Regions from separate parts of the Streptomyces sp. NPDC088246 genome, predicted to be linked through region 1. Evidence: riboswitches for the same ligand, from Rfam matches in the RefSeq annotation. Region 1 holds a riboswitch; each other region holds the start of a gene.

Region 1 (6,540 bases):
CTCATCACCCTGGACACACTGCGCTACGACGTGGCGGCGGAGCTCGCCGCCACCGGACGCATCCCGCATCTGGCGCGCCATCTGCCGGACGGTGTCTGGGAGAAGCGGCATGCGCCCGGCAGCTTCACCTACGCATCCCACCAGGCGATCTTCGCGGGATTTCTGCCGACACCGGCCGGCCGGGGGCCGCACCCCCGGCTGTTCGCTGCGCGTTTCGCGGGCAGTGAGTCCACCGCTTCGGGCACCTTTGTCTTCGACACCCCCGATCTGCTGTCCGGCCTCGCCGATGCGGGCTACCGCACGGTCTGCATCGGCGGCGTCGGCTTCTTCAACCGGCAGGGGCCGCTCGGCTCCGTACTGCCCGGCATGTTCCAGGAGAGCCACTGGGAACCGGAGTTCGGCGTCGCGTCGCCCACTTCCTTCGAGGCGCAGGTGGCCCGTGCCGAGCAGGTGGTCGCCGAACTCCCCGCCGAGCAGCGGCTGTTCCTCTTCGTCAATGTGGCCGCCATGCACCAGCCCAACTGGTTCCACCAGCCGGGGGCCACGCGCGAGGCGGGCGATTCCCGCGCCACCCATGCCGCCGCCCTGGAGTACGTCGACGCCCACATCGGCCGGCTCTTCGCCGCCGCGAGCAGCCGCCGACGCTGTTTCGCCATCGTCTGCTCCGACCACGGAACGGCGTACGGGGATGACGGCTACACCGGTCACCGGCTCGGTCACGAGTCCGTCTGGACCGTTCCGTACGCGCACTTCTTCCTGGAACCGGGGGTCACCGCACCATGAGCCGCACCACGACCGTCGCACAGACCACCCGCCCGTACCAGAGCTATGTCTACGCCTATCCGCACAAGACCGCCTATCGCCCTCTGACCGACCGGCCGGCGTTGCGCGAGCTGTGGGCGGGAGAGCGCAAGGACGCGCTCTCGCTCTATCTCCACATACCGTTCTGCGAGGTCCGCTGCGGCTTCTGCAATCTCTTCACCCGGATCGGCGCTCCCGACGAGCTGACGACCCGGTATCTCGATGCTCTGGACCGGCAGGCCACCGCCGTCCGCGACGCGCTGGGAGACGCCGAGCCGGTGCGTTTCGCAGCGGCGGCGTTCGGCGGAGGCACTCCCACGTTCCTGACCGCGGCGGAGCTGGAGCGGCTCTGCGACATCGCGGAGAAGCGGATGGGCGCCGATCTGCGGTCCGTCCCGCTGTCGGTCGAGACGTCTCCGTCGACCGCGACGGCCGACCGGCTGGCCGTCCTCGCCGACCGCGGGACGACGAGGATCAGCATCGGCGTGCAGAGCTTCGTCGAAGCCGAGGCGCGTGCCGCTGTGCGACCGCAGCGCCGCGCGGATGTGGAGGCGGCGCTGGACCGGATACGTGATGCCCGCATCCCGATCCTGAACATCGACCTGATCTACGGCATCGACGGGCAGACCGAGGACAGCTGGCGCACCTCACTGGACGCGGCGCTCGGCCGGCAGCCGGAGGAGCTGTATCTCTATCCGCTGTATGTCCGCCCGCTGACCGGTCTCGGGCGGCTCGGCGCCGACGGCGAAGCAGCCGCGGACGCCGCCTGGGACGAACGGCGGCTGCGGCTGTACCGCACGGGCCGCGACCATCTCCTCGCCCACGGCTACGAGCAGGTGTCCATGCGGATGTTCCGCCGCGCCGACGCCCCGCGGACGGACGGCCCCGACGACTACGCCTGCCAGACCGACGGCATGATCGGGCTGGGGTGCGGCGCCCGTTCGTACACCTCGAAGCTGCACTACTCCTTCGACTACGCCGTGAAGATGCGTGAGGTGCGGGCGATCATCGACGGCTACACCGCGACCGAGGACTTCTCGCGCGCCGAGGTCGGACGGTACGTCGACGGCGACGAGGCGCGCCGCCGCCACCTCCTGCAGTCCGTCCTCCAGGCCGAGGGGCTGCAACCGGCCGACTACCGGAAGCGGTTCGGCACCTTTCCGGCCGACGACTTCCCCTCTGAACTGGCCCGGTTCGAGGAGCGCGGCTGGCTCGACGCGACGGCCGGGGCGTCCGGCCCGCTGCGGCTCTCCCCCGAGGGCCTGGCCCACTCCGACGCGCTGGGCCCCGAGCTCTTCTCCCCCGGCGTACGGGCCGCGATGGCCGCGTACGAACTGAAGTGAGCGCGCCCATGGACCTGACCATTCTCTACCGCGGTCCGCTCGCGTCCTGCGACTACGACTGCCCGTACTGCCCGTTCGCCAAGCGGCGCGACAGCCGGGAGCAGCTGCGCGCCGACCGCGCCGCGCTGGAGCGGTTCACGGCGTGGGCCGCGGCGCAGACCGGCGACCGGATCTCGGTCCTGTTCACCCCGTGGGGCGAGGGTCTGGTCCGCTCCTGGTACCGGCGTGCGCTGGTCGAGCTGGCGCAGTTGCCGCACATCGGCCGGGTCGCGATCCAGACCAATCTCAGCACCCGCACGGGGTGGCTGGCCGAGGCAGGTGACGCCGGACGCGAGAAGATCGCGCTCTGGTGCACGTACCACCCGGGGCAGACGCCGTACGAGCGGTTCCTCACCAAGTGCCGGGAGCTGACCGCGCTCGGCATCCGCCACAGCGTCGGTGTCGTCGGCCTCGACGACCATCTCGCCGAGGCGCGGCGGTTGCGGACCGCCCTGCCGGACGAGGTCTATCTCTGGGTGAACGCCGCGGAGGGGCACACCTATACGGACGAGGAAGCGGATCGGTGGACGGGCCTCGACCCGCTCTTCCCGTACAGCCGGCATCCGCACCGGTCGGCCGGGCTGCCGTGCCGGACGGGCGAGTCGGTCATCTCGGTGGACGGCGACGGCACGGTGCGGCGCTGCCATTTCGTCCCGGCGGAGCTCGGCAATCTCTACGACGGGAGCTACCGGCGCTCTCTCGGCCCGCGGGCCTGTCCGCTGGCTGTCTGCGACTGTCACATCGGCTATGTGCATCTGGAGACGCTGCCGCTGTACGACGTCTTCGCGGGCGGTGTGCTGGAACGGATACCGGCGTCCCCGTTGTCGCCGCTCGCCGGACCGGCCTGAACCTCCGGCCCGTCCGGCGAGCGAGGGCGCTGCGGTGCCGGACGCCGCCTAGAGCGGCAGGAGATCCGGCCGCTTCGCCTCGACATGGTCGCCGGAGGACTCGCCGCGCAGCCGCCGGCCGATCCACGGGACCAGGTACTCGCGCGCCCAGTGGATGTCGTCGCGCCGTACTTCGAGCGTGCCGCGCTGTGCCTGCGGGGGCCATTCCTGGTCGGGGTCGGCCGGCACATCGATGCCGAGGACCTGGGCGGCGCGCAGCGCGACCCTGGTGTGTCCTTCGGGCGACAGATGGAGCCGGTCGCCGTCCCAGGCGCGCCTGTCCTGGACGGACCGCAGCGACCACAGGTCGAGGACCGGGCAGTCGTAGCGGTCGGCGATGGACCGCACATGGGCGGTGTAGGTGGCGATCTTGCCGCGCAGATGGCGCAGCACGGGAACGCCTCGGGTGTCGAAGCCGGTGGTGACCAGGACGGTGCCGACCGATTCGGTCAGCTCGGCGACCGCGCGCTCGAAGCGCTCGGCCACGTCGTCGGGGTCGGTGCCGGGCCTGATGATGTCGTTGCCGCCCGCGCAGAAGCTCACCAGGTCGGGTGCGAGCTCCTTGGCGCGCGGCACCTGCTCCTCGACGATCTGGTCGAGGAGGCGTCCACGTACGGCGAGATTGGCGTACCTGAAATTCCCGTGAGTGGAGCCTTCGGTGCTCGTCCCCGCATCGGAGTCCGGGAGCTGGTCCGCGAGAAGTACCGCGAAACGGTCCGCCCAGCCGACGAAGGTTCCGTCCGGGCCGGGGTCGCCGACTCCCTCGGTGAAGCTGTCGCCAATCGCTGCGTACGACCCGATGACGCCATGTCGGTTGATGACGCCACGTTGATTTTTTCTCGAATCGTCTGCCACAAACGCTTATCCTGCACCGCCGAATGTGACCTACGCGACCGTATTAAGGGGTTGACGGGTGGTGAGATAGACCACCCGGTCAGGTTTTGGTAAAGGGGGAATAAGCAGAAGGGGCGGTGCGCCGCCGCGCACCGCCCCTTCTGTGTTGCTCAGTTCATGCTTTGTTGCTCAACTGCCCGGCCGTTCGGCTCAGACGTAGATGCCGTGCGAAGCCAGGTAGGCGATCGGGTCGATGTCCGAGCCGTACGCCGGGCCCGTGCGGACCTCGAAGTGCAGGTGCGGGCCGGTGGCGTTGCCGGTGGCGCCGGAGAGGCCGACCTGCTGACCGGTGCTCACGGCCTGACCCGCGGAGACGGAGATCGAGGACAGGTGACCGTACTGCGAGTAGTGGCCGTCGGCGTGCTTGACGACGACCTGGTTGCCGTAGGCACCGCCCCAGCCGGCGGTGACGACGGTGCCGGAGGTGATGGCCTTCACGCTGGTGCCGGTGAAGACGGGGAAGTCGATGCCGGTGTGGCTGCCGCTGGACCAGTTGGAGCCGGAGGCGCGGTATCCGGTGGTGTGGTTGCCGGGGACCGGGTGGCTGTAGCCGGAGCTGTTGCTCTGTCCGGCCGGGGCGGAGGTCTTGGACTCCGTGACCGTCGAGACCTTGACCGGGGCGGACTTGGCCGGGGCGGACTTCTCCACGATCGACGAGGGCACCGAGGGGGCCTTCGACGGGAGGGCCGCACCGGCGCCGGCGCCGGTGGACGCGGCGTCACCCGACGCCTTGCCGCCGAGCGTCAGCTTCATGCCCGGGAGGATCAGGCTGGGGTCTTCACCGACAACCTTGCGGTTGTCCTGGTAAAGCTTCTGCCAGCCGCCCTTGACCTTGTGCTCGGTGGCGATCTTCGACAGGTAGTCGCCGGAGACGACGGAGTACGTCGTGGTGGCGGCCTGCTTCTGCGCGACCGGCTTGGCCGGGGCGGCGTGCGTGGCGGCGGAGGCCGACTGCGGCACGGCGGTCGGGGCCGACTGCGGCGCGGCCTGGGCACCGGTGGCGCCGAGCAGCGGCAGTGCGATGACGGCGCCACCGGCGCCTGCGGCGGCGATGCCACGGGCGATGGCGCTGGACTTCGTACGACGATGCTTACCCGATATGGGCATGACGTGCTTCCTCTCCGGCGCCTGCGAGGTGAGCTGTCGGGTTCGGGCTGGAGATGCCCGGCCGCGCCGAGCGCGACTTCACCCCTAGCCGGCCGGATTTCTCCGATCGGCGGCCTACCTGGTTCCCCCGCTCCTGCCACGCGATGAGTGGGTGCGAATTCCGGGCGGCGGCAGGATTAGGCGGTCCGTCCGGATTGACGGTGACCGTAAGCGAGTCGGGACAGCGATAACAAGCCACTGGTTCCGCACCGGAATCCGCGCTCGGAAATCGGCGCGGAATTCCGGTCACACTCCGTGGATTAAGGATCTTGCCTTTCCGTGCCGCGCACGGAATACCCGACTGCCCCGCCAGCACACACCGTCACGGATATGATTCCGCTCACGAGAAGGCGACCATCTCCCATATAAGCGGGGCATATTGAGTTAAATGCACCTATTACGGACACGTCGCGCTCATCATTCGCGTCGGAGCCTCAGCACCCTCGCATCGAGATCCCCCCGAAGCCCGGTGTGCAGCCCCTGATGCAGCAGTACCGAACCGTGGTGCACCGCCCCCGTGTCCAGGCAGGTATACGTCGCTGCGGGGTCGATCCCGCGCAACCGCAGGGCCGGGGGCCGCTCCCCGTACCTCTGCGCCTCCAGCCACATCAGGACCACGGTCTCGTCCCCGTGGACGTACTGGACCGCGCTGAGTCCGTCGCGCGGGGCGCGCAGCCGGTACAGCGCGCCGTGCTGCACCACCGGCCGGATCTCCTTGTAGAGATCCACCCAGGTCCGCGCCTCGGCCAGCTCGTCCTCGCTCCAGTCGGCGAGGTCCCCACCGACCCCGAGCACACCGGCCATCGCGCTCACGAAACGGAACCGCAGCGAGCTGACCCTGTCGTTGAGCTGGACATTCGGGCTGTCGGTGACCCAGGCGGCCATCACCCGGGCCGGATGGATCTGACCGAAGCCCTCCTGGATGGTGAGGCGGTCGAGCGGGTCGGTGTTGTCCGAGGTCCACACCTGGTCCGTACGGGACAGAATCCCCAGGTCGATCCGGCCACCGCCGCCCGAGCAGGACTCGAAGGCGACGGAGGGGTGCGCGGCCCGGAGCCGGTCGATCAGCGCGTACAGGGCGTCCACATGCTCGACCCAGAGCTTCTGCTGATACTCCTCACCCGGCCAGCCCGCATCGGTGAAGCTGCGGTTGAAGTCCCATTTCACATAGTCGACGGGCGTACTGGAGAGCAGCGTGTCCAGTTGCTCCCACAGATAGTCCTGCACATCGGTGCGGGCCAGATTGAGCACCAGTTGATTGCGGAACTCAGTCCGCGCCCGCCCGGGAAAATGCTGCACCCAGTCGGGGTGTGCGCGATAGAGATCGCTGTCGGCATTGACCATTTCCGGCTCGACCCAGATACCGAACTGCATGCCGAGTCCGTGCACTTGGTCGGCGAGCGGCTTCAGTCCGCCGGGAAAGCGGTCGG
Region 2 (6,540 bases), on a different contig from region 1:
CCTTCTCCTTCGCGCCGTTGTACTGCTCGGTGGCGACTTCCGCGTCGTGGTACAGCCGGTCCACCTCCGCCCTGACCTGGGCGGGGGTGAGCTGGGGATCGGCGTGTGCGGAGCCTGGCAGAGCGGCAGCGGTGGCGGCCCCGGCGATGGCGAGGGTGGCTGCGGTGCGGGCAGCAGAGCCGGTGTACGGGCGCTGCTTGGGTTTCCGGTGCGCTGCCACGGGGGCGTGCGTCCTTCCTGGCGACTGCCCGTCGGGGACTACCGGCGGGCCCGCCCGAGGCCCGGCGGCGGGTCACCAACAGGGGGAGTGGCCCGCCGCCGGACGTCTCGGCGGGGTGACCGGTCTGCCGTCCGGGTACGGAGCGGCGGTGAAGCCGGTCACCTGGTCAGGACGCTAAACCCGGGGCGCGGGGAAGAGTCGTAATGACGCCTATTGGTCGAAGTTGGCGCGGCATTGTCGTGGATTGATCGGAAAAATTACACCAGAGTCAGGCAATTGGTGCAGACGCGAGTGAAGTGCCAGGAAGTCGCACCCGCCTGCGGGATGGTGATATGGCCGGGGCTAGGCTGCGGACCCATGGACGTACTCATCAATGTCTTCGTCGCCCTGCACATCATCGGTATCGCCTCTCTGCTGGGCGGTTTCCTGACCCAGATGAAGGCGATGGGCACGGGCGCGGCCCGGTTCGTCCCGGCGATGCTGCACGGCGCGCTGACGATGCTGGTCACCGGTGTCGCGCTGGTCGGGCTCAACCAGGCCGACGACCACCAGGTGAACAACATCAAGATCGGCGTCAAGCTGCTGCTCCTGGTCGTGATCCTCGCGCTCGTCTACATCAAGCGGGACGAGGAGAAGGTCGACAAGGGCGCCTTCGCGGCGGTGGGCGGGCTGACGCTCGCCAACATCTTCATCGCCACGCTCTGGACCTGAGCCGGTCCGTGCCGCCCACGCTGCCGGGCGGGCGTGGAATCCAAGCCCGTCCGGCAGGTGAAGGCATAAGACCGACCGGCACATGGGGGGCGTCGCGGAGCTGGGCACGCACTCCCCCAAGGCCTTAAGCCTTAAGGGCCAGGGGGACCCCCTCCAGCGTTGTCGTCAGTCACCAACTCCCCCATAGCCCTGAAGGGCCCTGAAGGCATGGGGGACCCCCTTCGCATTGACTCCCTCCTCCGCCTTGCAGCTGCACGCACCCAGCCCCGCTCCTTCACCCACCCCCCATTTGCCGGTCGGTCCAGGGGCGTGAGCCGCTACGACGGGCGCACGCTGCCGTGGATCGGCATGTAGTAGATCGACTCCTCGCGCACATTCGCCCCCGGCTTCGGCGCGTGGATCATCATTCCGTCGCCCTTGTAGATGCCGACGTGGCTGATGTCGTCGTAGAAGAAGACGAGGTCGCCCGGCTGCAGATCGGCCGTCGCGATCCGGGTGCCTGTCTTCACCTGGTCCCAGGTGGTGCGCGGGAGGCCGACGCCCGCGGCCTTCCAGGCGGCCTGAGTGAGCCCGGAGCAGTCGTACGAGGACGGGCCCGTCGCGCCCCATGCATACGGCTTGCCGATCTGGGCCGCGGCGAAGGCGAGGGCCTTCTCCGCCTTGGTGGTGGCGCTGCTGCCCGAGCCGGTTCCGGTGCCCGTGCCCGTACCGCTGCCGGATTCCGCCCCCTTCGCTGCTTCCGCGGCCTTGCGGTCCGCCTCCGCCCTGGCGGCGGCCTGCTGCCGCGCCAGCTCCTGTGCCTTGCGCTCGGCCTCCGCCTCCTTCTTGCGCTCCAGCGCCGCGAGCCGCGCCTTTTCCTCGGCGGTCAGCTTCGACAGCATCGCGCGTGCCTCTCCCAGCTTCTTCTGGACGTTCTGCTTACTGGTGCGCAGCGTGGTCTGTGCCGAGGTCAGTGTCTCCAGGCTCCGCACCGCTTCGGCACGCTTCCTCGACGCCTTGGCCTGCTGCGTGCGGAAGTCCGTGACCGCCTTCTGCTGCTGACCGGTCATCCGGCTCATCAGCCGGCTCTGGTCGAAGTACGCCTGCGGGTCGTCGGCCAGGAAGAAGGTGGCGCTCGGTGCGATGGAGCCGGTGCGGTACTGTGCGGCCGCGTAGGCGCCGAGCGTCCTGCGGGCGTCGTTGAGCTTGTCGGCGCGCTTCGCCACGTCCTCCAGCAGGGCGTCGGCCTTGGCGCGCTGGGTGGCGGAGGCTTCCTTCGCCCGGTTGTACTGCTGGGTCGCGGTGCCCGCCTGCCGGTAGAGGTCGTCGACCTTCTTCTGGACGTCCTCGATGCTGGGCTTCGGGGCGGGGGCGGCCGTGGCGCTCTGTGCGGAGAGCAGGGTCACGGACGCCAGTGCCGCCGTGGTGAGCCCCACGGCCGGTGTGGTGGTGCGCACCCGGGTGCGCGGTTTGCGATGTGATGCCAAGGCCGGCATCTCCTTCCGTGGACCGCCTACCGGGTTAGCTGTCGGGTTCGGGCGGAACGGAAGGCTGCCCTACGGTCCGAGTGGGGGACAAGGACCGATTCACCCCGGTGCTGCGTGTGGGTCCCCGGTTCCGAACTCCCGTGAGGGCAGGCCGGATTCGGCGTGGGCGCCCGCTCGGCGTGGTTCGCCTCAGGGGGTACGGGCCGCCCGGTCGGGCACGCTAGCCAACCCGTGGTGCTGCTGTGAAGGTCGATGTTCGATATGCCCGATACGTTTTCGTGACCTTGCTGAAGTGGGGGCGGCAAGGGCCGACGAGGGCCCGTATTCGCTTACGTGGAGTGGGTGACCGCTGCCTTTGTGTGCCCGGCCGTCGGGTCCGGTTCGTCATGCGGCCGTCGTGTGTCGTTGCGGCGGCCTAGACTCGACAAGCGATGAGCAGCCTCTTTGACGACAGCTTCCTGGCCGGCCTCCAGCACTCGGAGGAAGAGCCCCCGCCGCCCCCCGAGGACTCCGCACCCGAAGCGGTGCCGGAGGACCTCTTCGCGGGCGTATTCGACGGGCCCCCGCCGCCCAGGGACGCGTACTACCGCGACGGCGCGCACCGCCCCGTCATCGACTCCGCAGCGCTCCTCGACGGGCTGAACACCGAGCAGCGCGCCGCCGTGGTCCACGCGGGCTCCCCGCTGCTCATCGTCGCCGGGGCGGGCTCCGGAAAGACCCGGGTGCTGACCCACCGGATCGCCCACCTCCTCGCCGAGCGCGGGGTGCACCCCGGCCAGATCCTGGCGATCACCTTCACCAACAAGGCCGCGGGCGAGATGAAGGAGCGCGTCGAGCAGCTCGTCGGACCGCGCGCCAACGCCATGTGGGTCATGACCTTCCACAGCGCGTGCGTACGCATCCTGCGCCGTGAGTCGAAGAAGCTCGGCTTCACCTCGTCGTTCTCGATCTACGACGCCGCCGACTCCAAGCGGCTGATGGCTCTCGTCTGCCGCGACCTCGAGCTCGACCCGAAGCGCTTCCCGCCGAAGTCGTTCACGGCCAAGGTCTCCAACCTGAAGAACGAGCTGATCGACGAGGAGACCTTCGCCGGGCAGGCCGCGGACGGCTTCGAGAAGACCCTCGCCCAGGCCTACGCGATGTACCAGTCCCGGCTGCGCGAGGCCAACGCGCTGGACTTCGACGACATCATCATGACGACGGTCCATCTGCTCCAGGCGTTCCCCGATGTCGCCGAGCACTACCGCCGCCGCTTCCGGCACGTCCTTGTCGACGAGTACCAGGACACCAACCACGCCCAGTACACCCTCGTGCGCGAACTCGTCGGCCCGGCCGGCGAGGGTGACGCCCCCGCCGAGTTGTGCGTCGTCGGTGACGCGGACCAGTCGATCTACGCCTTCCGTGGCGCGACCATCCGCAACATCCTCCAGTTCGAGGAGGACTACCCGAACGCGACCACGATCCTCCTGGAGCAGAACTACCGCTCCACGCAGACGATCCTGTCCGCTGCCAACGCGGTCATCGAGCGCAACGAGAGCCGCCGCCCCAAGAACCTCTGGACGAACGCCGGCACAGGCGCCCGGATCACCGGCTACGTCGCCGACACCGAGCACGACGAGGCGCAGTTCGTCGCCGACGAGATCGACCGGCTGACCGACGCGGGCGACGCCAAGGCGGGCGACGTCGCGATCTTCTACCGTACGAACGCGCAGTCCCGTGTCTTCGAAGAGATCTTCATCCGCGTCGGACTGCCCTACAAGGTCGTCGGCGGCGTGCGCTTCTACGAGCGCAAGGAGGTCCGGGACGTCCTGGCCTACCTCCGGGTCCTCGCCAACCCCGAGGACACCGTCCCGCTGCGCCGCATCCTCAATGTTCCCAAGCGCGGCATCGGCGACCGTGCCGAGGCGATGATCGACGCGCTCTCCATGCGCGAGAAGATCACCTTCCCGCAGGCGCTGCGCCGGGTCGACGAGGCGTACGGCATGGCGGCCCGGTCGGCAAACGCCGTCAAGCGGTTCAACACGCTGATGGAGGAGCTGCGCACGATCGTCGAGTCCGGCGCGGGCCCGGCGGTGGTTCTGGAGGCAGTGCTGGAGCGCACCGGCTACCTCGCCGAGCTCCAGGCATCCACCGACCCGCAGGACGAGACCCGCATCGAGAACCTTCAGGAACTCGCCGCCGTCGCCCTCGAATTCGAGCAGGAGCGGGGTGAGTCCGGCGAGGAGGGCACGGGCACACTCGCCGAGTTCCTGGAGAAGGTCGCGCTCGTCGCCGACTCCGACCAGATCCCCGACGAGGACGAGGACGGCTCCGGCGTCATCACGCTGATGACGCTGCACACCGCGAAGGGCCTCGAATTCCCGGTGGTCTTCCTGACCGGCATGGAGGACGGCGTCTTCCCGCACATGCGCGCGCTGGGACAGGTGAAGGAGCTGGAGGAGGAGCGGCGGCTCGCGTACGTCGGGATCACCCGGGCCCGCGAGCGGCTCTATCTGACCCGGGCGGCGATGCGCAGCGCGTGGGGGCAGCCCTCGTACAACCCGCCGTCGCGATTCCTGGAGGAGATCCCGGACCAGCACCTGGAGTGGAAGCGGACAGGGCCGATGGCGGCCCCGGCCGGACCGACGTCGGGGATCACGTCGTCGCTGTCCTCGTCGCGGGCCCGGTCGGGCCCCTCGGGCTTCGCGACCCGGCGCACCTCGGACAAGCCGACGGTCACGCTGGTGGTCGGGGACCGGGTCACGCACGACCAGTTCGGGCTCGGCACGGTCACGGCGGTCGAGGGTGTCGGCGACCAGGCGAAGGCGACGGTCGACTTCGGGGACGAGCGGCCGAAGAAGCTGCTGCTGCGGTACGCGCCGGTCGAGAAGCTGTAGTGCGGTAGCCGGGTGGGCGGCCGGGCAGTTGCACCGGCCGCCGGGTGGCTCAGGTCGGGTCGAGGCCGTGGCTGCGGAGCCAGGGCAGCGGGTTTATTGCCGCTCCGCCCCCGGGCCGTACCTCGAAGTGCAGGTGCGGGCCGGTGGAGTTCCCCGAATCCCCGGAGTACGCGATCACATCGCCGGCCTTCACCGGGCCGGAGCGGATCCTGGTGCTGCTGAGGTGGCAGTACCAGGTCTCGGTGCCGTCGGCCATGGTGACGATGGCCATGTTCCCGTAGGCGCTGTTCAGCTGGGTGCGTACGGTGCCGTCGGTCGCGGCCATCACGGGCGTGCCGTACGAGACGGGGAAGTCGATGCCCGTGTGCACGGACATCCAGTTGACGCCCGCCTGGCCGAAGTACGCGCTGAGGCCGTGCCGCGCGACCGGCAGGAGGAATTTGGGGCGCAGCGCCTCCTTGCGGGCGGCCTCTTCCTCGCGCTTCTTCTTCTCGGCGGCCTGCCGCTCCCTCAGGTCGATGCGTTCCTGGGTGCGGCTGGCGCGGTCGGCGAAGTTCTCCGCGTCGGCGCTGAGGTTGGCGAGCTGGGTGTCCAGCTTGTTGTTGGCGGCGACCGGCTTGACGGAGCCGGGGTCGGCGGCCGCCATTGTGGTGTTGTTGTCCTTCTTGTCCTCGTCGCCCAGTCCGCTGACGGAAGCCGCGGCGATACCGGCCACGCTCATCACGCAGGCGGAGGGAATGGCGACGGTGAGGAGCGCGGAACGCTTTGCGGGGGAACGCCGCCGACTGCGACTGCCGCCGCCACCGCTGCGGGTGGCGGGGCGTCCGATGGGGCGGTGGGTGTCTGGCGCGGCGTCGGCCGTGTCGTCGGCGGCGGCTTCGCGCACGTCGGTGTCGAAGTCGGCCTCCGCCCCCGTCTCCGTCTTCGCCCCCGTCTCCGGGAGGCTGAACTCGGCGGTGCGCTGGGGCTCGTAGGGGTCGAAGGAGCCCTGGTCGGCATAGGGATCGTACGACTGGTGCGCCTCGTGCGCCTCTTGTGCTTCGTATGCCTCGTGTGTCGCCGGAGCCTCGTGCAACATCTGCGCGGTTTGCGCGGTCTGCTGTTCCTGCTCGGGCGTGGCGCCGGTGTTCCAGGCGGTGGCGTCGTACGCGCCGGTGTCGTGCGCGGCCGTGTCGGTCGTCGCCCACTGGCCGGTCTGGTGCCAGCCGTTGGTGTCCCACTGGCCCGTGGTGTCCGGGGCGCCGCCCTGGGCCGGAATTTCGGCGAA
Region 3 (6,540 bases), on a different contig from region 1:
CGGTACGCGCCGCTGGTCGCGGCCGCGGCGGCCATCCCGGTCACCTTCGTCGTCTCGCGCACGATCATGCTACGCCCGGACAGCAAGGTACCGGCGGCCGAACGCGTGTCCTGAGCGCCGCCGGGCACCCCTGAGAGCCTGTCGGGTGACCTCCGACCGGGCGGCCACGCCCTGGCAGGCACGCTTCCCGCGTTGTCGTCAGTCACCAACTCCCCCATAGCTGAAGGCATGGGGGGACCCCCTTCGCGTCGACTCCCTCCTCCGCCTTGGAATCGCACGCACCGGACCGCGTCCGCTATCCGATCGGAGGTCACCCGACAGGCTCTGAGCGGGCCCACATCCCCAACTCCTTCCGAATCGTTGGTCGAACCAGTGGCCCCAACCACATCCACTGCCTAACATCGATCACCGCAAGGTCTTGTGCACTGATGCACAAACTCTCCCCGGGAGGTTCCTTTGCACCGCCGCCGTCGCACCGCGCTCACCGTCTCCGCCGCACTGCTCGGCGGAGCCCCACTCCTGACCGCCTGCGGCGGCCAGGCCCACCCGGGCGCCGCGGCCCTCGTAGGCGGGGACCGGATCGAGGTGTCCACGCTGCAGGGCCAGGTGGCGGCCGTACGCGAGGCCCAGCTCGATTCGAAGGACGCATCCCAGCTCATCGACAAGTCCGGGCAGCTCAGCCGGGCCAAGCTGCACGGCATGATCTTCGACCGGGTCCTGGACCGGGCCGCGCAGGACGCGGGCGTGACCGTCAGCCGCAACGAGATCCAGCAGATGCGGAAGGCGGCGGCCGTCCAGTCCGGCGGGGAGGCGCAGCTGCGGACGGCGATGCTCCAGCAGAGCTGGGTCGCCCCCGGCCAGATCGATGCCGTCCTGCGCGAGCAGGTCCAGCTGACGAAGCTGGCCCAGGCACTCGGCGCCGACCTGCAGCAGCCCGAGGGGCAGAAGGCCGTCGGCGATGCGCTCAGCAAGGCGTCGAAGGCACTGAAGGTCGACGTCAATCCGCGCTACGGCGCCTGGGACGACAAGCAGACCCAGCTCGCCAACTACAAGGCTCCCTGGATCACCCAGGTCACCAAGCCCGCAGAGACGGGCGACGGGTCCGGCGCCTAGAAGACCGTGGGAAACGGCGCCCGGACCGACCGAGGTAGATTCGAACGGTGAACGCTGAAGACCCCGGCCGTATCGTCCTGCTCACCGCCAGCCACCGCGTCGCGCCCGGACTTCTGTCCTGGCCCGCCTGGCAGACGCTGCACGCCGCCGACCGGGTGCTCTGCGCCGAGCAGGACCACCCACAGCTGCCGTATCTGCGCGAGGCGGGCGTCACCGTCGAGCATTCCGCGCCCACCGCGCAGGAGCTCGTCGACACCTGTGCGGGCGGCCGGAGCATCGTCGTCCTCACGGGCGGCGAGGGCCGCCGGCCGCTGACCGACGGGCTGGCCCGACTCGCCGGTTCGGGCCGGGTGCAGATGCCGGACCTGGAGCTGCTGCCCGGTTCGTACGATCTTCCGGGCGCCCGGCTCCTCGATCTGGTCCAGGTCATGGACCGGATCCGGATCGAATGCCCCTGGACCTCGCAGAAGACCCACAAGGGCCTCGCCAAGTACGCCATCGAGGAGGCGTACGAACTCGTCGAGGCGATCGAGGACGGCGACCGCGACGAGCTGCGCGAGGAACTCGGGGACGTACTCCTGCAGGTCGTCTTCCACGCCCGGATCGCCGAGGAGGCCGAAGACGAGCCGTTCTCCGTCGACGACGTGGCCGCGACCCTCGTCGAGAAGCTGATCCACCGCCACCCGCACGTCTTCGGCGACGAGAGTGCCGAGACCCCGGAGGACGTGCACGCCCACTGGCTGCGGACCAAGGCCATCGAGAAGCAGCGCGACTCGGTCACCGACGGAGTGCCGCTCGGCCAGCCCGGGCTGGCGCTGGCGGCGAAGCTGGCCGGCCGGGTCCGTACCGCAGGGCTCGATGTGGCGCTCCCCACGGGTGACGGCATCGGTTACGAGCTCCTCGCCCTCGCCGTACGCGCCGAACAGGACGGCGTCGACCCCGAAGCCGCACTGCGGGCCGCAGGCCGCGCCTACCGGGACGCCATCCGGGCGGCGGAGGGCAACGGATAACGTCGGAGGGTGAACCACAGCCCCGCCGACCGCCCAGCCGATCATCCCGCCGCCTGCCCCGCCGGCGCCCCCGAACTCTTCACCTGGGAGTTCGCCACCGACCCGTACCCGGCCTACGCCTGGCTGCGCGAGCACAGTCCCGTACACCGGACCGCGCTGCCCAGCGGTGTCGAGGCCTGGCTCGTGACCCGGTACGCCGACGCCCGGCAGGCGCTGGCCGACACCCGGCTCTCCAAGAACCCGGCGCACCACGCCGAGCCGGCGCACGCCAAGGGGAAGACAGGCATCCCGGGCGAGCGCAAGGCGGAGCTGATGACGCATCTGCTGAACATCGACCCGCCCGACCACACCCGGCTGCGCCGCCTCGTCTCCAAGGCGTTCACTCCGCGCCGGGTCGCCGAGTTCGCGCCGCGGGTGCAGGAACTGACGGACCGCCTCATCGACCGCTTCATCGCGGAGGGGAAGGCGGACCTCATCCACGACTTCGCGTTCCCGCTGCCCATCTACGCGATCTGCGATCTGCTCGGCGTCCCGCGCGAGGACCAGGACGACTTCCGGGACTGGGCGGGCATGATGATCCGCCACGGCGGCGGCCCGCGCGGCGGGGTGGCCAGGTCGGTGAAGAAGATGCGCGGCTATCTCGCCGAACTGATCCACCGCAAGCGGGAGAACCCGGGGGACGACCTGATCTCGGGGCTGATCCGGGCCAGCGACCACGGCGAGCACCTCACCGAGAACGAGGCCGCGGCCATGGCCTTCATCCTGCTCTTCGCCGGGTTCGAGACGACGGTCAACCTCATCGGCAACGGGGTGTACGCACTGCTGCGCAACCCCGCACAGCGCGAGCGGCTGCAGCACTCCCTCGACGCGGGGGAGAGCCATCTGCTGGAGACCGGGATCGAGGAACTGCTGCGGTACGACGGTCCGGTGGAGCTGGCGACCTGGCGGTTCGCCACCGAGCCGCTGACGCTCGGCGGACAGGACATCGCGGCCGGCGACCCCGTGCTCGTCGTACTCGCCGCAGCCGACCGCGACCCGGAGCGCTTCGAGGACCCCGACACGCTCGACCTCGCACGGCGTGACAATCAGCACCTCGGATACGGGCACGGCATTCACTACTGCCTGGGAGCACCGCTCGCCCGACTGGAGGGACAGGCCGCGCTCGCGACGCTTCTGAGGCGCCTTCCGGATCTGCGGCTTGCGGTGGAACCTACCGATTTGCGGTGGCGTGGCGGGCTCATCATGCGTGGATTGCGCACTCTGCCGGTGGAGTTCACACCCGGGTCCGCCCCGGCACAAAGTGACGCTCCGTCAACTCTGTGACTTTCACGTGATCTGTGCTGCATCGACTTGTGACACACGTTCGAGTCCCGCTAGGTTCACCGTTCGACTCACCAGTCACTCGTCAGTCACACGGAAGGCAACCCCATGGGCTCCGCGAACGGCAGACACCGTCGCCCTCGTCAGGCACCCGCCATCGTCGTCGCCGCGGGCGTGACCGGATCGGCCATCGCCATCCCGCTGCTCGGCGCGGCCGGTGCGCACGCGGCCGACGCCACGACCTGGGACCGGGTGGCCGAGTGCGAGAGCGGCGGCATGTGGAGCGCCGACCTCGGCAACGGCTTCTACGGCGGTCTGCAGTTCTCGCAGGAGACCTGGAAGGCGTACGGCGGCGAGTCGTACGCCCCGCGTGCCGACCTCGCCAGCCGCGCGCAGCAGATAGCCGTGGCCCAGAAGGTCCTGGATGACAAGGGCCCGCATGCGTGGCCCAGCTGTGCGGTCATCTCCGGCCTCGCGGTGGACGGGACGCTGCCGGGTGTCGACCCGGGGTCCGCGTCCTCGGCCGAGCCGACGCAGGGCGCGGAGCCGGCTGACGGTGCGCCGGCGGCCCCGTCCGATGGCGCCACGCCGTCGGACAGGGCCTCGGGCGGTAAGGGCGGCTCGAAGGACTCGAAGGGCTCGAAGGGCTCGAACGGCGCCGGCAAGTCGGCCGGCAAGGCCAAGGCGTCCGCGAAGCCTTCGGCCACCGCGTCGGCCACTCCGTCCTCCCGGGTGCCCGATTCATCTGACTCGTCCGGATCATCCGATTCGCCCGGCGGTGTCGGTGGCAAGCACCGTGGCGCACCGGCCCCTGAAGGGAGCCGGGACGCGAACGGCGGTGACCGCGAGTCGGGCCGCCATGCCTCCCGCGGCGACGCCGACGCGCGCGACGCGGGCGCTTCGGCCGTCGACGGTACGTACACCGTGCACCCCGGCGACAACCTCTGGGCGATTGCTGACGCACAGAAGGTTCCTGGTGGCTGGCCCGCGCTCTATGAGGCCAACAAGGATGCCGTCGGCTCCGATCCGGACCTCATCCTCCCTGGCCAGAGCCTCGACCTCGACGTGAAGGCCGAGTGAGGGCAGTCTGAAAATCGGCTAAAAGAGCCCCAAAAACAGGGGTAGTTCAGAGACCTATGTCCGCTTATGTGTAAGTGAGACATGGGTCTCTTTGCGTCAACTGGCGTGTCGCGCCCGGGTGACCCTTCCGCACCGCTCCCACCTGCGGAAACGACGGTTCCTCAGATGCAAGTAGGGGAAGATTGTCGGATGTGTCCGTCTTTGAATGTGAGGGTTGCGTATGTTTACGGTCGGAACCGCTCGCACCGCGGGCCCCGTCGACCGTCACGCCGAATCCTGCCGTCGGTCGAAGGGAACAGACGCGTAAAGCGCCGTAGGCAGGAGCGGGGGACCCAGGTAAGCGCCGGGCCCGATCGTCGAAAGACGCATCAGGACCGGCTTGGGGTGAAGTCGCGTGCTAGGACGTGCGACCGGGCAACTCACTTGGCCCGAACCCGACAGCTCACCTCGTAGGCGTCGGTGAGGAGAAGTTCCATGCTGCTTTCCAGCAAGGGCAAGCACCGCCGCCCGTCCAAGGCCGTCCGTATCGCCACGCTCGCCGGTGTCGCCGGTACCGCTGTCGCCGTACCGCTGATGGGCGCGACCGGCGCCTCCGCCGCCTCCGTCGCCACCTGGGACGCCGTCGCCCAGTGCGAGTCCGGTGGCAACTGGTCCATCAACACCGGTAACGGCTACTACGGCGGTCTGCAGTTCTCGCAGTCCAGCTGGGCCGCCGCCGGTGGTACGCAGTACGCCCCCCGTGCCGACCTGGCCACCAAGGCTCAGCAGATCGCCACCGCCGAGAAGCTCCTCGACATGCAGGGTCCGGGTGCCTGGGGCTGCGCCGGTGCCGGCAACCTGACCAACGACGGCGTCGACCCGGGCGTCGACACCGGCTCCTCCTCGAACTCCACCTCCAGCTCCAACGCCACCGCGCAGAAGAGCACTCCGGCCGCGCCGAAGCAGCAGGCCCAGCCGGAGAAGACCGAGCGCACCGAGGCTCCGGCCGCCTCCCGCTCGGACCGCTCCGCCGCCCCGCAGGCCGAGTCGAAGAAGACCGTCACCACCCCGACCGGCGAGAAGGTCAAGAAGGGCGACGGCGAGTACAAGGTCGCCTCCGGCGACTCCCTGAGCAAGATCGCCGCCGACCACAAGGTCAAGGGCGGCTGGCAGCAGCTGTTCGAGCTGAACAAGGACATCGTCAAGGACGCCGACCTGATCTACCCGGGTCAGCAGCTCCACCTGACGAAGTAGTTCAGGCTCACCCCCCCCGAGCACCCCGGCCCGGCGCGCAATCCCCCGTATGCGCCGGGCCGGGGTTTCTGCGTGACGCGTCACCTCTGTCCGACGCGTCACCTCATGTGTGGCGTGTCACTCCTCTATAGAGGGCGCCGTCTGTCGCGTATAGAGGGCGCCCTCTGTCGCGCAGGGGGTGCCGATGACGGGTGATCGTTCAACTGTTGTAGTTACTGACCAGTAAAATTCTGACCGTTTGCCCGGCAATGCGCGCTCTTGGGTCCTTTTTCGTCCCAGGGGACGGGCGGTCGTCCGACTGAGCGGGCCGGGCCGGTTAGGCTCTTGTCGCAAGGCCAGAGTGACCCTGCACAACCAGTGTCATATCCCAGAAGGAGATGCCTCGTGCCGTCCATCGACGTCGTCGTAGCCCGGGAAATCCTCGACTCCCGGGGGAACCCCACGGTCGAGGTCGAGGTTGGCCTCGACGACGGCAGCACGGGTCGTGCTGCCGTGCCGTCCGGCGCCTCCACCGGTGCGTTCGAGGCCATTGAGCTTCGCGACGGCGACCCCAACCGTTACCAGGGCAAGGGCGTCGAGAAGGCCGTCCTCGCCGTGATCGAGCAGATCGGCCCGGAGCTCGTCGGCTACGACGCGACCGAGCAGCGGCTGATCGACCAGGCGATGTTCGACCTGGACGCCACCGAGAACAAGGGCTCGCTCGGCGCCAACGCCATCCTCGGCGTCTCGCTGGCCGTCGCCCACGCCGCCTCCGAGGCCTCGGACCTGCCGCTGTTCCGCTACC

Evidence for each region. A riboswitch is a leader RNA that binds a small molecule or an ion and turns the genes downstream of it on or off. The one in region 1 is predicted to bind cyclic di-AMP.
Region 2: linked by a shared signal. The riboswitch ahead of ACIPEK_RS18935 (NlpC/P60 family protein) and the one ahead of ACIPEK_RS14720 (peptidoglycan DD-metalloendopeptidase family protein) in region 1 are both predicted to bind cyclic di-AMP.
Region 3: linked by a shared signal. The riboswitch ahead of ACIPEK_RS26350 (transglycosylase family protein) and the one ahead of ACIPEK_RS14720 (peptidoglycan DD-metalloendopeptidase family protein) in region 1 are both predicted to bind cyclic di-AMP.

Annotation. Positions count from the first base shown of each region.
Region 1 covers NZ_JBIURV010000009.1:21,804-28,343, forward strand. Annotated here, with positions in the region: gene ACIPEK_RS14700 (STM4013/SEN3800 family hydrolase) at 1-783, shown strand, start outside; gene ACIPEK_RS14705 (STM4012 family radical SAM protein) at 780-2,144, shown strand; gene ACIPEK_RS14710 (STM4011 family radical SAM protein) at 2,153-3,031, shown strand; gene ACIPEK_RS14715 (SGNH/GDSL hydrolase family protein) at 3,080-3,925, opposite strand; gene ACIPEK_RS14720 (peptidoglycan DD-metalloendopeptidase family protein) at 4,115-5,071, opposite strand; cyclic di-AMP (ydaO/yuaA leader) riboswitch at 5,077-5,231, opposite strand; gene ACIPEK_RS14725 (alpha-galactosidase) at 5,528-6,540, opposite strand, start outside.
Region 2 covers NZ_JBIURV010000012.1:169,922-176,461, forward strand. Annotated here, with positions in the region: gene ACIPEK_RS18925 (NlpC/P60 family protein) at 1-220, opposite strand, end outside; gene ACIPEK_RS18930 (hypothetical protein) at 578-931, shown strand; gene ACIPEK_RS18935 (NlpC/P60 family protein) at 1,249-2,406, opposite strand; cyclic di-AMP (ydaO/yuaA leader) riboswitch at 2,405-2,570, opposite strand; gene pcrA (DNA helicase PcrA) at 2,829-5,273, shown strand; gene ACIPEK_RS18945 (M23 family metallopeptidase) at 5,323-6,540, opposite strand, start outside.
Region 3 covers NZ_JBIURV010000020.1:112,850-119,389, forward strand. Annotated here, with positions in the region: gene ACIPEK_RS26325 (GtrA family protein) at 1-114, shown strand, start outside; gene ACIPEK_RS26330 (SurA N-terminal domain-containing protein) at 457-1,113, shown strand; gene ACIPEK_RS26335 (nucleoside triphosphate pyrophosphohydrolase) at 1,161-2,123, shown strand; gene ACIPEK_RS26340 (cytochrome P450) at 2,133-3,446, shown strand; gene ACIPEK_RS26345 (transglycosylase family protein) at 3,552-4,523, shown strand; cyclic di-AMP (ydaO/yuaA leader) riboswitch at 4,823-4,994, shown strand; gene ACIPEK_RS26350 (transglycosylase family protein) at 4,998-5,756, shown strand; gene eno (phosphopyruvate hydratase) at 6,141-6,540, shown strand, end outside.